3 regions of the Paenibacillus sp. PK1-4R genome follow, and region 3 is predicted to be linked to each of the others. Evidence: riboswitches for the same ligand, from Rfam matches in the RefSeq annotation. Region 3 holds a riboswitch; each other region holds the start of a gene.

Region 1 (4,999 bases), 3.0 Mb from region 3:
TAACGATGATTCCACGACGCGCCAAGAGCTGGCTCACTGCATCCCTGGCCCTGTGTGTACTTGCCGGAGGGATATGGATCACTCTGGGTTATAATCGCTCAACTCATTCAGAATTGCCAGTACTCGCCCCCGAATCGGGCAAGCCCAAGGCAATAGCTCCAACCCCAGCACCTCCAGAAAGTGTACAGACCCCTACAGCCGAAGTGTACAGCAACCGTGTTGTGGAATATCACATGGATGTGAAGCTGGTCGAAGGAAACGTATTGGAAGGGACTCAGACGATCACCTGGACTCATCCAGGCAAAAAAACCGTCAGCGAGCTTTACTTTCATATGTACCCCAACGCCTTCTCTTCTGCTGACACCACCTTTATGAAGGAATCCGGTGGAAAGCTTCGGGGTGATGTTATGCCTACCAATGGTTATGGCTCCATGAACATTACCGAAATGAAAACGGAGGACGGGCTCTCTCTGCTGCACCGGATGCAGTATGTGCAACCAGATGACGGAAATATCAAGGACACCACCCTCATTAAAGTACGTTTACCCAAACCGGTCAAAGGCGGGGAAAGTATTACACTCCACACCCGATTCGAAGTGAATCTGCCAAAGATTTTTGCCCGGATGGGAACTGCTGATGATTTTGTCATGGCTGGTCAATGGTTTCCCAAATTAAGTGCCTATGAACCTGTGGGCAGGCGTGGACGAACAACGGAAGGCTGGAATCTGCACCAATACCATGGCAATTCAGAGTTTTACGCCGACTTCGGTATATATAGTGTGCGTATTCGGGTGCCTGAAACATACAAAGTTGCTGCTACCGGATTTCCGACGCAACAAGCCGTGGTGAAGAACGGAGAAAAGGTCTATCAATTCTATGCCGATGATGTGCATGATTTCGCCTGGGCAGCTTCACCGGATTTTGTCTACGCCGAGGAACCCTTCTCTGCACCCAATGTGCCTGGTGTACGAATCAAGTTATATTTGGACCCTGCTCATCAGGATCTGAAAGAACGTTATTTCTACGCCGCGAAGGCCGCACTAGCCAATTATAGCAAATGGTTTGGCCCATATCCTTACGCAACCTTATCCATCGTAGTTCCACCCAAAGCGGGGAACGGTGCTGGAGGTATGGAATACCCTACGCTAGTTACGGCCTTTGGAGCCGATGATACTACCCCAGGTTATGACCTGGAACGTACCGTAGTCCACGAGATCGGACACCAGTACTTCTACGGCATGGTTGCCAGCAACGAATTCGAGGAAGCCTGGCTGGATGAGGGGTTCACCTCTTATGCAGAAGACAAACTGATGGAGCAGGAATACGGATTGATTCCGAATCTGCCGGTACAATCGGGACTGGTTACGTCTCCGTCATCCTTAACACAAGAATCTTGGAAGTTTGATTCACAGAATGAGTATGCAGCCAATGTCTATACACGTGGCAAGCTTGTATTGCTTGGGATCGAACATCAAGTCGGGGCGAAAACGATGGAACGCATTCTCTCTACCTATGTGAAGAAGTACCGCTTCAAACATCCCACTTCGGCTGATTTTCAGAACGTTGTGGAACAAGTGACCCGCACTTCCTGGTCTGATTATTTTGATCAATATGTCTATGGTAACGGGATGGCTGACTTTGCTGTAGAGAAGATTCGTGTTACGCCCGTACAGAAAGACGGTCAAACATTGTACGAGTCATCCGTGACGATCGCAAAAAAAGGGAGTGATTACAACGCCGTTCCTGTTCGCATTGCTTTTGAAGACGGACATATCCTCACCAAGCAATGGAATGGCAAAGAAGATCGCATCACCTATAAATTAACTCACACATCCCCCGTATCCTGGGCCATGACCGATCCCCTGTACTCGATCGTGCTGGAGAACCGCCATATGAACAATTTCCTGAAATCCGGACTGGATGAGCGGACGAAGTCCCGCTGGAACATGAGTGTAACCAAACTAATAGAAGCCATATTCGGAGGTCTGTCATGGTGAGGTGGAAACGGTGAAAGCAAAAATACGTGAAGGCTGGTTTCTCGTCCGTCAGCATATGTTCATTGCCGCACTCTTATTTCTCTATCAGCTCATTTGGGGATATTTCTTCTATCGAATGGTACAATCGGCGGTCATCCCCCTACTCCTGCGCTATCCAGATTCTGATGCCGGGGAGCTGAGTACACTTTTGTTTAAAATGGAAAGTCAACTTAACCTGTCTACTCATCCGGAGGTTCATCGTTATCTGTGGATTCTAGGGGGCATGCTGCTGGTTCGCATGTTGATCAGCCCCCTCATTCAGGCAGGACTGCTCTACTCACTTCAGCACTTTAATTCTACAGAAGAGCGCATCCCCTTTGTCCGCGGAATCAAAAATCTGTGGAAACCGATGCTACTGCTCCACACCATACGTACTTTATTGATACTTCTGCCCGCCTACTGGCTCTTACCGAAGCTCTACTCGATTCTCATGGACGGATTTCATTCCCTTCAATTACTTTTGCCTGGTATACCTTATGTTGCTGCCTGGATTGTATATGGTTGGATCATCCACCATGCCATACTCTACATGCAGTTCGGTGTGTCGGCACCAGAAGGAGAAGGCGGGGCTCACGGTATTCTCAAAGCACTCTGGATTGCACTGCGTCATCTCATCGCTGTAATCGGCATTGCACTCCTGCTGGGCGGAGTACACCTGCTCGTCTTTGGGTCATTCACTTCAGCCTCATGGTTATTAACGGGACTTACCGGACTTATACTACAACAGACGTATCCACTTGCTAGATGTCTATTAAGTCTGTGGAAAATATGCAGCCATTTCCGATTATGGCAGTCCAAAATATCCAAAGGTGAGAGCAGATAGTTTAAAAATTGTTACCATCGTATGTTAAACTCACGGCCTAATATGTACTTATAAATAGGCAAACCTCAACCTTTCCCCGTCAAAGGTCGAGGTTTTTTTTGCTAAATTTGTTGCTAAACGTTGCCAAAGCCGTACTCCTCTGTTACAATAATCGCAGTGAGTTTTTAGTAACAACTTTGTAATCTTTACATTCATATTTGTAACTACTTAAAATTAAATCGTCATTTCTTGATTTCGCAGGTGCATAACTAGCATAGCCAAATTCCTGGCACCTGGGAAGCGGGGGAACCAGTTATGGGTGAATTGATCTTGCTACAGAGGGATCATAGGGGACCTTCAACCGAATCCTTAAGCTAACCTCGCAGGCGTTGGAAGGGGAATATCTCTTGTTCAAGAAGAAATTAACCGCAGCTGTACTTAGCATCACATTCGCTTTATCGCTTGGTGCAGGTAGCGCATTCGCAGATTCAAAGATGGACACAGTAATTGATTCAGCAATGGGAACTACATACAAAAGTGGGGGAACAACGCTTAACGGCTTTGACTGCTCCGGATTTACACGGTATGTATTCGACAAGTTGGGTATTGATTTGGCACGCCAATCCAGTTCCCAATTCGACATGGGCGATTCCGTATCACGCATGGAAATGAGAGCTGGCGATCTGGTGTTCTTTAATACAACAGGTAAAGGCGTATCACATGTAGGAATCTTTGTAGGGGATGGAAAGTTCGCACACTCCTCTTCTTCCAAAGGCGTTACGATCAGTGCATTGAGTGAAAGCTATTGGGCCAATCGTTATGTTGGCGCGAAACGGATTATGAGCACGGACGCATATGAATCACTGGCCCTTGACTAGGGACAAGCTGAGCAACATGATGCTGTAACCATTAACCATACTGGAACGAAGCAAGAAGCATAACAGAACCGCCGGATACATTCTCCGCAGGAATGTATCCGGCGGTTTTTTTGTGCTTCAATCCTTATGCATGTTGCAAGTTATACTCAGGGCATATCCTGCGACATCAACAGGTTCATTTTGCGTTCGTTCGTCCGTGCCCTTATGATGTTTTTACCCATCCCGTTATAATATAAACGGAATTACCGGAACTTTTGTTTCATTTTTTTTCTTGAGAAGGAAGACTTGCTAAATGAACATCTCTTTTGTAGAGTGGACAAAGAGTTCTGTTTCAAGGAAAGGAGCATGCAGGTGTATGAAGGAAACCCCTGTGACGTTTCACGTTGTACCCATGCGAGAAGAACATGCGGAGCTTATCTGCAGTTGGCAGTATGACCCGCCTTACAATATCTACAGCTGGCTCCCCTGGGACCAGATGAAAGCTCTGGAAGTGGAATTCGGAGATGCACAGCTGCGGCAGGAGCAATATGCGATCGTCCTGGATCAGAACGATCGTATATGTGGGTTTGCTCAATACTTCCCACTTGAAGGGGTAACCCGGATTGGCCTTGGCATGCATCCAGAGCTGTGTGGTCAGGGTCAAGGGACAGCTTTTGTCACTGCCATTGTACAGGAAGCCATTCGCCGAAATCCCACGAACGAGATTGATCTGGAAGTACTCACTTGGAATGCTCGTGCCATTCAAGTCTATCTGAAGAGTGGATTTGTCACCCAAGATACATACGAACGACAGACCCCAAGCGGCTTGAAGCCCTTTCACTGTATGGTTTATGAAGGGCCTCGCGGTTAGAATCCATTGCAAAACAACTAAATTTGCCCCTTGTTATGTGATTAGTTCAAAAAATTCCCACAAAATGCTATGATGTCAGTACAGGTTCCGTTATAATGATATGGATAGTTTCAGGTTAGATGATCTTTCATTCTGGAGGGGACATAAGGGATGCACAAATGGATCATGAGCGGAGTATTTTTTGCAGCATGCGCTTTAGCTATTGTTTTAATGTTTACGCTTCCAGGGAAAGAAGAAGTGGCTGAAGAAGCCAAGCCAACCATGCCGGAAGTAACATTGGATGCCGGACAGGCTGAAGCACTGGTCAAAGCCAATTGTATCTCCTGTCACGGGGATCAGCTTCAAGGTGGCGTAGGACCTGCTCTGGCCAATATCGGCAGCCAGGATGATCTGGAGAAGATCTATTCTACGATTGTCAAAGGTAAAGGTGGTA
Region 2 (4,999 bases), 1.7 Mb from region 3:
GAACACGGGGACCAATACATTGAAAGTGGTTACCACCGGATCGGAAGGACCGAATATTGACAGCATTAATGTTACCGCAGCGCAATAAAAGTTCCATATGGCTGATGGAAGACCATTTGCTGTAAGAGCAGCTAAGTAGTAACCTCTTGGATACTCAAGTCTAAAGTTAGTGTTATATCAAAAAATGCAAAAAAAGACTCCTTAAGCATTAGCTTAAGGAGTCTTTTTGTTAGATGCGGTCGAGAGGACTCGAACCTCCACGGGGGGTTAGCCCACACGGACCTGAACCGTGCGCGTCTGCCAATTCCGCCACGACCGCATATTGTATCTCCGTCATCAATATCGGCGACAAGAAATAATATATCATGTGGAATCTATCATGTCAACACTGAAAATAATAACAATAAAGCCCGAACCAGACATCCATGTCGATTCGGGCTTTACCTTTAACTACAAATTACAGCTTGGAAGGCCAGTTGCCATACCAGGCATAACCGCCTCTTCTTTCTTTATCAATATCACTTAATTTGTATTTAACTACCCCGTCACGACCAATAAAGATTGGTTTATCCGTTCCGATCTCATAGAAGCGTGCCCAAATTGGTGCAGCTTTGGAATCTGCGATAATTTTACTGTCTCCATTAGCTCTTTCATACTTGTAACCCGTAATTTTCACCTTGTTAAACCAAGCCTCAGCTCCTTTAATGGATGCGGTAATTTTAGCGTTAGCAGGTCTGGTTTTTAGAAATTTAACAATCGTTACACTCTCTCCAGCTGTCAGCGATGGCACTTCGTAGATTCTTGCGCTCGCTGGTTTAAGGGAACTGGAATCATGTTGTTGTCCCCATGCTGTCAGCTTACCACCTGAAACGACTTGTGTATTCAGAATCGCCTCCACACCTTTGGCAACTGAATTTTTACTGCGGTTAGCAAGTGTGCTGTCGATAAATGAAAAATCACCTTTGCGGGCTGCTACTTCATCCAGCATGATCATTACATTAATCATGGCATCATCATTATAGGTAATGTGCTTGTGATATCCGGAGCTTTGGTAGACCTGTGGCCATCCTCCGTTTGAATACTGCATGTTGATCAAAAAGTTAATTCCTTTGATTGCAGCTGTGGAGTATCGCGGATCATTCGTCTTTTTAAATTCCTTCGCCAATCTTCTAATTTCTGAGTATGTAGCCTTGTTGTCTATCGTGGACTTCGCCCACTCTCCACTTGTCTGTTTATAATCTTTTCTCCAACCTCCATCTGGCAGCTGGTTCTTCAAAATATCAGAAATACTCGCTGTAGTACCCGATGCATCCGCAGCAGATACCGTCCCTACAGGGAGAACTGCCATTCCAACTGCTGAGAACACCATCGTACATGCCAGGACAAAAGTAATTATTTTCTTCGCTTTCAAATGTAACACTCTCCTATGTTCGTTTTTATAAATCTGCCACTTCTACTTTACCTATGATAAGCGTCCCCAAACCTCCTTTATTTGTATTTATCGCATAATAAAATCAATTTTAATCCAATATGTGGATTGGATAATCAGATAATATGCAAAAAATCGATTTTTGTCAATATATGCAACTTAATGAATATAATCTCTCTAATTCTACATAACGGGATAGTTCTTTTAACTCATGACAAACCTATTTATATATCCAAATTCGTCTTAAACGAATCAATAATGACGTTTTTGTCATGAATGACACCCAAACTTAATCCCTTCTTTCATATAAAAACCTTAATTCCGCTAACATTGAGGTATTACGAAGGGTTTTAAATGGGTTTGACAATTACGCATTTATGCAATATAGTTTCAAATAGTTACAAAAACTTAATTATTCATTGCCGAGTTTCATGTTTGAAAACGGGGGAACCAATTTGGGTGAATTATTCTTATACATAGGAAATATAGGGAACCTTCTACCGAACCCTTAGCTAACTCCGTAGGCATCGAAGGGAGAACATTGATTTTGAAAAAACTGATTATCTCCATTTTTGGAGCAGCTGTATTATTTACATCCGGGGCAACAAGCACAGAGGCAAGCAGTATCAACTCCGTAGTGAACAACATGACAGGTATTCCTTACAAATGGGGTGGCACGACTGTAGCCGGCTTCGACTGTTCTGGTTTTATGAGATATCTTTTCAACAAATACAGCATTGAATTGCCACGTACTTCTCAGCAGCAAGCCAAAGCAGGTACTCCGGTAGCCAAAAGCAATGTTCGGACAGGTGATCTGGTGTTCTTTAACACAACAGGCAAAGGCATTTCACATACAGGTGTATATATCGGCGGCGGACAATTCGCTCATGCCTCCAGCAGTAAAGGTGTAAGCATCACGAAGTTATCGAATCCATACTTCAATGACCGCTATGTAACAGCACGTCGGGTAACTGGACAGTTTATGTATGATAAAATGTTAGGTAAAATGTAATTCACATACAAAAAGGCATCGGTTATTAACCGGATGCCTTTTTTGTACTTAAAATGTATGTTGCATTGCTTATTAATGCAGCGCCTTCTGCACTCGCATCGCGCCCTGAGACAGGGCATGTCCTCCTCCAACAGCTCCGGCCACGGCTACGGTCTCCATAATCTCCTGATCTGTTGCACCCTTGGCACGTGCTTCTTCTACATGGTAGAAGGTACATACCTCATTGTTGGCGAATAATCCAATGCCAAGTGCAATTAGCTGTTTTGTCTTGGCATCAATCACGCCTGGTTGGAAGCATTCTCCCGTAAACTCATGATATGACTTCACCACACCTGGCAGTACATCGCTTAATGCTCCAATCTGATCCTTGTAGGCATGAACTTTATCATTCATCAATGTCATGGCTTGTAGCACACCCTCTCGGCTATAGTTACAGATCTTCCTCACTGTACCTATCTTCTCTCCCGAGTGAGTCAATTATTCCAAGAAATCATGGTAATTCCAAACATTTAACGCTCATGGCTCTGCCATAATTATAAGCTGTTACTCACTAAGTGGACTCTGGCGCGGCTCACTGAACAGCTGATATTTGTAACTGCGATCCAGCTTAACGACACGTCGATTCTGACGACGGATAAGTACCTGCTCGCCATCCCAGGCAACAACAATCCCGGTTACATCGTTAGATTCCAGCTCGTCCCGTACTACTCTTACTTTCTCACCTGACAGACGCAGGGCGTCCAGTTCTGTATCACTGATCATCTTCATGGCTCCTATATTCCAAATTTATTTACAAAAAGAGACCTAAATGAAATGTCATTTAGGTCTCACGTGACTGTATTGGACTGTCATGTCATTCGAAATTATGTCCCGACTGAAAGTTACCGCTGCGCGTGCTCTTTGCTGTCGTTCTTCTCGAACCAAAAATCAAGCACTTTGGCGGACATCACACGTTCTTCAAGGTACTCCACTTGATGCGGTGTAAATTGTTCTTTCCAAGAGAAGGACAACTCTTCGCACAAGCCTACAATCGTCAGTAATTCTGACCAGGCAACATAGCGTTTGTACCAGAAAAATTGAGGATGTTCAATCATATAGGGATAAAGGTCATCGAATTCCGTATGTTTACAATCCAGGGCACGTTCAAAATGAACTTTCGATTCCGCCAGCTTATCATTGAAAAATTGTTCTGTTGCCGGTTGGTTCCCCATGGTGTTGCCTCCTCTCCCTAACATAACCCCATTATAAATGAAATCGGCGGTCATGCAAAGGCATAGTTCAAAAAATAGGCCCTATTCCTTTAAAATGTCACATTTCGTTATCGTCAAATTGTACCGTACCATCGTTCAGGGAACGAATGCGTACCAAGGCTTCCACCGGAATACCCTGTTCACGAATCGTGCGTGCCCCTGCCTGAAAACTTTTCTCGACCACAACGCCGAATCCGACAAGTTCCGCACCGGAACGCTCGATAATTTTGATGACGCCACGAGCGGCATCGCCATTGGCAATGATATCATCAATGAACAAAATACGGTCATTCTCATGAATGAACTCGCGGGATACCATAATGTCAGTTACAATTCCTTTGGTAAAGGACGGTACACGTTCACAGTAAGCATCAGGATCAGCCAGAAGTGTTTTTTTGCGACGGGCGAATACAAGTGGCACCCCAAGTTCATAGGCTGCGGCAAACGCAACCGGAATCCCTGAGGATTCTACCGTGATTACCCGAGTTACTCCACTTTCACGAAAACGGGCAGCGAACTCACGTCCCATCTCCATCGTTAATGCAGGATCAATCTGGTGGTTCAACAGACCATCCAGCTTTAATACTTGATCCGAGATAACCACACCTTCTTGTAAAATTCGTTGTTTCAATAATTCCATGATTTGACCTCCCAAGCCTATCCTATGAGGTAAAAGTATCATATATCTATCTATAAGTTCAAGCGAAATTGCCTGGGCGCTTTCCTTGGGACGCAATTCAAGCCAAAGCTCATTATCGATTGTCATGACTTTCGTGGGTCAAGCATACCTTGTACCATGGTACCCGCATGTCCAAACTAAACAGGGGCCTGAGAGGGGAAACACATGAAACAGGCATTTCGGGTGCTGCAGATCGCATTTACATACATCGGAACGGTTGTCGGAGCCGGCTTCGCTACAGGGCAGGAAATTTTGCAGTTTTTTACCCAGTATGGCAAATGGGCCACCGTCACCATAGGCTTATCCACCATGCTCTTTGTCTGGTTAGGTACCAAAATGATGCTGATCGCTCATGATACCGGGTCCCGCTCTTATGAGGATCTGAACAAACATTTATTCGGCCACAAGGCAGGCAAATGGATCACCTGGGTAACCCTTCTCATTCTCATTGGTGTGAACAGTGTCATGCTTGCCGGAGCAGGTTCCGTTTTTGTCGAACATCTGGGTTTGCATTATCAGACAGGTCTGATCGTCACACTTGTAGGGACATATCTGCTTCTCGGTCGGGGCATTCAGGCCATCCTACAAATGAATAGCATCGTCGTGCCCATGATGCTCCTGTTATCTCT
Region 3 (4,999 bases):
TACATACATCAAGACAAACAGCAAAACCGAACCAGATCCGGTCCAGACCAGCATCGCCAAAATATTCAAATCCATTTACACAGCCCCCACATATCAACATGAACCGCATTTAAAAGCGAAGGAGAAATACTCTTCTCCTCCGCTGGTTAACCCTGCTGACAACCAAGGTATTAGTTCTTATTATCGTACTGTTTCATCAATGCTGCGAGTTCGTCTTCAACAGCCTGATCTTTACCCAACTGCTCGAACTCTTCATCCAAAGACTTGCCTTTGGAAGACATTTCGTTACTTGCTTCCGCCTGTGCTTCCATCTGCATCATTTTCTCTTCCATACGCTTCATACCAGCACTTGCAGTATCAGAACCAAACCCATTCAACGCTTTGTTGATTTCCGTTTGGGCTTTTGCTGCATTGTAGCGGGCTACCAGTGTTTCGCGTTTGTTCTTCATTTGAGTCAGTTGCTTACGCATCTCGTCGAGCTTGCCACGCAGGTTATCTGCAGAAGCCTTGTTTTGGTCATAGCTGGTTTTGTACTCAGCCATCTTCTCTTCAGCAGCCTTTTTCTCTTCCAGAGCACGTCGAGCCAAATCCAGATTCTGAGCACGTGCCGCCGTATGCGCCTGCTCTTCACGTTTCTTCACAAGAGCTTCCTGCTCTTCGAATAACTGCTTGAATTTCTTCTCAATGGCGATCTGTTGAGCTACTGCTTTCTCCGCATCTTCCAGATCCTCTTGCATGTCACGGATATATTGGTCTGTCATCTTGATTGGATCTTCCGCCTTGTCAATAATGGAGTTGATGTTAGACATGGTTAGATCACGCAAACGTTTGAAAATGGACATTATGTTATTCCTCCTAGTCGATATTACATCGTATATAAACATACATACGTAACAATCTACAACTCGTTTCAATTTTAGCAAATAAAATCAAAACATTCGATGGCTCTTATGTCAGGAAGTTCGTTTATCTTTGTTCAAATGATCCTCCATCAACCTCTCTGCAGTCTGCACGATTTCGTCGATCTGCATCCGCGTGATGGAATCAAAATGAATACCCATGATCACCGTAACGGTTACTTTCAGCTGCAGGGCAGCCTTTCGGGCAAGCCGCTCACACAGCTCTTGTTCCTTATGCCCAGGAATATGTACCGTCGTCCCGCTGACGCGCTCATGATCCACGTAGAACGTGGCTACGGCGCCAATATGCGCCTTTCCTCCGGTAACGAGAAAAACCTTATCCTCTCCTGCTTCAATCACCTGTAAACGTATGGATTTCAAATCATATGTACTCATATCCTATCCACCTATCCTTTTCTATATGTTATATATGGAGGAATTATGGCTGTCATAAGCTAAATCCGCAATGAAACTTCTCACACTACGCATATTTTATGAAACCCCCGGGCATACCAAGAAGAACGTCATTTTGGAAAAGGAGGCCGTTATTATGCGCGTACGCCTCATTATGCTGATGGTTATCGTTATTTTTCTCGGAGGATATCATGCTCCAGTTTCATCGCGGGATGTTTCAAGCCCGCCAAGTGAATCAGTATCAGGTTCGGATTCTGCGGAAGAAGAACAACTGACATTGGGACAGTTACGTCAAAAATATGCCGATACGTTCAAAACCAATGGTCCTTCAACAAAGAAGGTTGCACTGACTTTTGATGATGTACCTGATCCACGGTTTACTCCACAAGTGCTGGATGTATTGAAGAAATACAATGTCAGAGCTACATTCTTCATCGTGGGTAGTCGTGCTGAGAAACATCCGGATCTGGTGAAACGCATCGTTAAGGAAGGGCATATGGTTGGTAATCACAGCTACAATCATCCTGAATTCAGTAAGCTGTCGATGAATGCCTTTCGCAAACAAATTTTACATACCGGGGATATTATTCGACATTTGGCGGGATATACGCCCAAGATAATTCGGCCGCCTTATGGAGACATTAATGAAGAACAGCTGCAATGGGCTGCTAGACAACACTATAGCATTGTAAACTGGAACGTTGACTCACTGGACTGGAAAGGCCTCTCCAAGGAAGAGGTGAAGGATAACATCCTATCTGCCGTGAAACCTGGCTCCATCGTTTTGCAACATGCAGGAGGCGGTGTGGGATCTAACCTGAACGGTACGATTGAGGCATTGCCTGAAATAATTGAAGAACTGCGTAACCGGGGATATGAACTGGTCACCTTGGACGAGATGTTGGGATTGCCAAAGGCCAAAGATTAAGATGACCGTGATAGCAAATAATGCAATATTAAAAGGGTGCTGTTCAATCGCAAATTAGCGACTGGCAGACACCCTGTTTGAATTCGTTAGATGTAATTTACTTTCTACTTAAGAATGTACAGCTCGATATCCTGGAAACCAAATGTGCTTACGGACTGTTTGCTACCCGGGATAAAGATATCAATCCGGTGACCCTTGATTGCACCGCCCACATCACGCGCTGTGGCTACAAAAGCCTGTTTTGGCAATCCTGGATGGCTGTGACCAGTTACCAGTACTTTGGTTCCGAGTGGAATTACACTTGGATCAACTGCAATCGTACCCAGTTCAAGGTCATTTCCGAAATAATCGACTGCACCCCATCCTCCATTTTCAGACGGATCTGCAGAGTATGCCGTTGCTTTCACGTTCACAGCTTTGCTGTAATCAAATGTTTTACCCCAGGCTTGAACCACTTTGTTATCTGCGTTAACGTCCAAGCTTGCTGTAGTAACCGTTTTGGCTTGGGTCTTGCTCTCCGTCGCCGCGGCAGCTACATTGTTTGCCTTACCGGGAATCGTAATTTTCAAACCACCATAAATATTGTAAGGTGAAATGTCGTTATTTGCTTTAACCAACGTGTTCATTGCTACTCCATATTGTTTTGATAAGGTGTAGAAGGTATCCCCTTCTTTGGCCACATGAACTGAATCGGCGTGAGCCGGAACGGCTTGAATGAGCATTGCTGTTGTCAATAATGCTACTGCTGTTTTGGCTATACGTTTCTTGTTAATCATGGTCTTCCTCCCTCATTGTGCCTGCGAAGTTAGTTGTCGGATTCGGATGAGGAGCCCACCCTATAGGTTCTTCATTACATTTAAAACGTTATGTACCCCTAATTCACCCCAAGCAGTGTGCTGTAGATCTTCCCCCTGCACAATCTGCATCGTTACATCCCCCGCACTCCCTGTCCGGAAGTTTCGGCAGAGTTCAATATATCACAATTTTGTAACCTGAACTTGTAGTAATTCTTACCAAATGGTTTTTTAGCATGTAAGCATAATTAAGAATACTGGATACTTTAGAAAAGTTGGGAGATCCGATACTTTACATTTGGTAACAGAATAGTTACTTTTTCGAATTCATACGTGATTATTATCCATAAAAAATAGCGTTACCGACTCGAAGTCAGTAACGCTATTTGATCACTTCGTTTAGAGTACTTTCGCAAGAAAATCACGTGTACGTGAATTTTTTGGTGCTCCAAACACCTCATCAGGTGTTCCCTCTTCTACAATAACCCCGCCATCCATGAACAGGATCCGGTCTCCCACTTCACGTGCAAAACCCATCTCATGTGTTACGATGACCATCGTCATCCCGCCTTCTGCAAGACGTTTCATGACATCCAACACTTCACCGACCATCTCGGGGTCCAGTGCCGAAGTAGGCTCGTCAAACAGCATCACATGCGGCTGCATGGCCAATGCTCTAGCAATGGCGATCCGCTGCTTCTGTCCACCAGACAGCTGATTCGGGAATGTATCTTTTTTATCGTACAAGCCCACGGTGTTAAGCAGATCAGCAGCAATTTTCTCCGCTTCCTGAGTGGATTGTTTCTTCACTTTAATTGGAGCAATCGTGATGTTTTGCTGTACCGTTTTGTGTGGGAACAGGTTGAAATGCTGGAACACCATGCCCATTTTTTCCCGAGTTGCATTAATGTTGTGCTTCGGATCAGTGATTGACACGCCTTCAAAATCAATCTCACCCGAGGTAGGCTGTTCCAACAGATTCAGACAACGTAAGAAAGTACTTTTACCTGAACCGGAAGGGCCGATGACTACGACAACCTCACCTTTGCCAATTGTCACGTTAATGCCTTTAAGCACATCGTTATTTCCATAAGATTTGTGTAATTGTCTAACGTCTATCACTTGCACTCAACTTCCTTTCCAGTCGTCCCAGCAGCTTGGACAAAATGAACGTCATTACAAAGTAGATGGCTGCTGCAATCAAAAATGGACTCAAGCCTTGATACGTAATGTTTTTGACTACACTTGCCTGATACATAATATCCACCATACCGATAACTGAGATAATGGAGGATTCTTTGATGATAGTTATAAATTCATTACCGATCGCTGGTAATACAGCTTTGAAGGCTTGTGGCAATATAATGTAACGCATTGCTGCACCTCTGCCCATTCCGAGGGAACGCGCTGCCTCCAACTGACCACGATCCACACCTTGGATACCTGCACGGAAAATCTCCGCCAGATATGCACCACTATTGATTGAAAGTGTAATGATACCTGCCTGAAGTGCAGTAAAGTTAATGCCAAAGCTCAGGGAAAAACCATAGTAAATAATCATTAATTGTACCAGCATCGGTGTGCCACGAATCACTTCAACGTAAGCAGTACCGATCCAGCGCAAGATTGCAGCGTCATGCAAACGGAACAAACAGATGATTAATCCGATAATTACCCCGAAAATAACACCCAGTGCGGACAACAGAAGTGTGTATCCTACTCCTGTAGCATAGAAACTTTTGTACTCCCAGAATACTTGGAAAATATTTTGTGATTTGTTCGCTTTATCCGCCATCAAGAGGCTGGCGTCCGTCACCATCTGATTGATTTTATCTTCACTTTTCAATCGCTCCAGTGTTCCATTTACTGCAGCTAGCAGCTCGGTATTACCTTTACGAATCCCGATTGCGGCTTCTGCTTGCTCTTCGTCCGGAACAGCAGCAGCAAGTCCAATGATATCGTCC

Evidence for each region. A riboswitch is a leader RNA that binds a small molecule or an ion and turns the genes downstream of it on or off. The one in region 3 is predicted to bind cyclic di-AMP.
Region 1: linked by a shared signal. The riboswitch ahead of QNO02_RS00525 (C40 family peptidase) and the one ahead of QNO02_RS17415 (3D domain-containing protein) in region 3 are both predicted to bind cyclic di-AMP.
Region 2: linked by a shared signal. The riboswitch ahead of QNO02_RS10230 (C40 family peptidase) and the one ahead of QNO02_RS17415 (3D domain-containing protein) in region 3 are both predicted to bind cyclic di-AMP.

The regions. Positions count from the first base shown of each region.
Region 1 covers NZ_CP126535.1:108,400-113,398, reverse strand. Annotated here, with positions in the region: gene QNO02_RS00535 (M1 family metallopeptidase) at 6-1,997, shown strand; gene QNO02_RS00530 (hypothetical protein) at 2,008-2,859, shown strand; cyclic di-AMP (ydaO/yuaA leader) riboswitch at 3,105-3,242, shown strand; gene QNO02_RS00525 (C40 family peptidase) at 3,246-3,716, shown strand; gene QNO02_RS00520 (GNAT family N-acetyltransferase) at 4,072-4,566, shown strand; gene QNO02_RS00515 (c-type cytochrome) at 4,717-4,999, shown strand, end outside.
Region 2 covers NZ_CP126535.1:2,323,974-2,328,972, reverse strand. Annotated here, with positions in the region: gene xynC (glucuronoarabinoxylan endo-1,4-beta-xylanase XynC) at 1-88, shown strand, start outside; tRNA gene QNO02_RS10240 (tRNA-Leu) at 235-319, opposite strand; gene pelA (pectate lyase) at 458-1,420, opposite strand; cyclic di-AMP (ydaO/yuaA leader) riboswitch at 1,840-1,971, shown strand; gene QNO02_RS10230 (C40 family peptidase) at 1,977-2,441, shown strand; gene QNO02_RS10225 (carboxymuconolactone decarboxylase family protein) at 2,514-2,843, opposite strand; gene QNO02_RS10220 (hypothetical protein) at 2,985-3,203, opposite strand; gene QNO02_RS10215 (hypothetical protein) at 3,323-3,652, opposite strand; gene QNO02_RS10210 (xanthine phosphoribosyltransferase) at 3,750-4,331, opposite strand; gene QNO02_RS10205 (YkvI family membrane protein) at 4,536-4,999, shown strand, end outside.
Region 3 covers NZ_CP126535.1:4,025,327-4,030,325, forward strand. Annotated here, with positions in the region: gene QNO02_RS17395 (DUF350 domain-containing protein) at 1-75, opposite strand, end outside; gene QNO02_RS17400 (PspA/IM30 family protein) at 171-842, opposite strand; gene lpdD (prenylated flavin chaperone LpdD) at 954-1,295, opposite strand; gene QNO02_RS17410 (polysaccharide deacetylase family protein) at 1,450-2,241, shown strand; gene QNO02_RS17415 (3D domain-containing protein) at 2,346-3,017, opposite strand; cyclic di-AMP (ydaO/yuaA leader) riboswitch at 3,020-3,216, opposite strand; gene QNO02_RS17420 (amino acid ABC transporter ATP-binding protein) at 3,435-4,157, opposite strand; gene QNO02_RS17425 (ABC transporter substrate-binding protein/permease) at 4,144-4,999, opposite strand, start outside.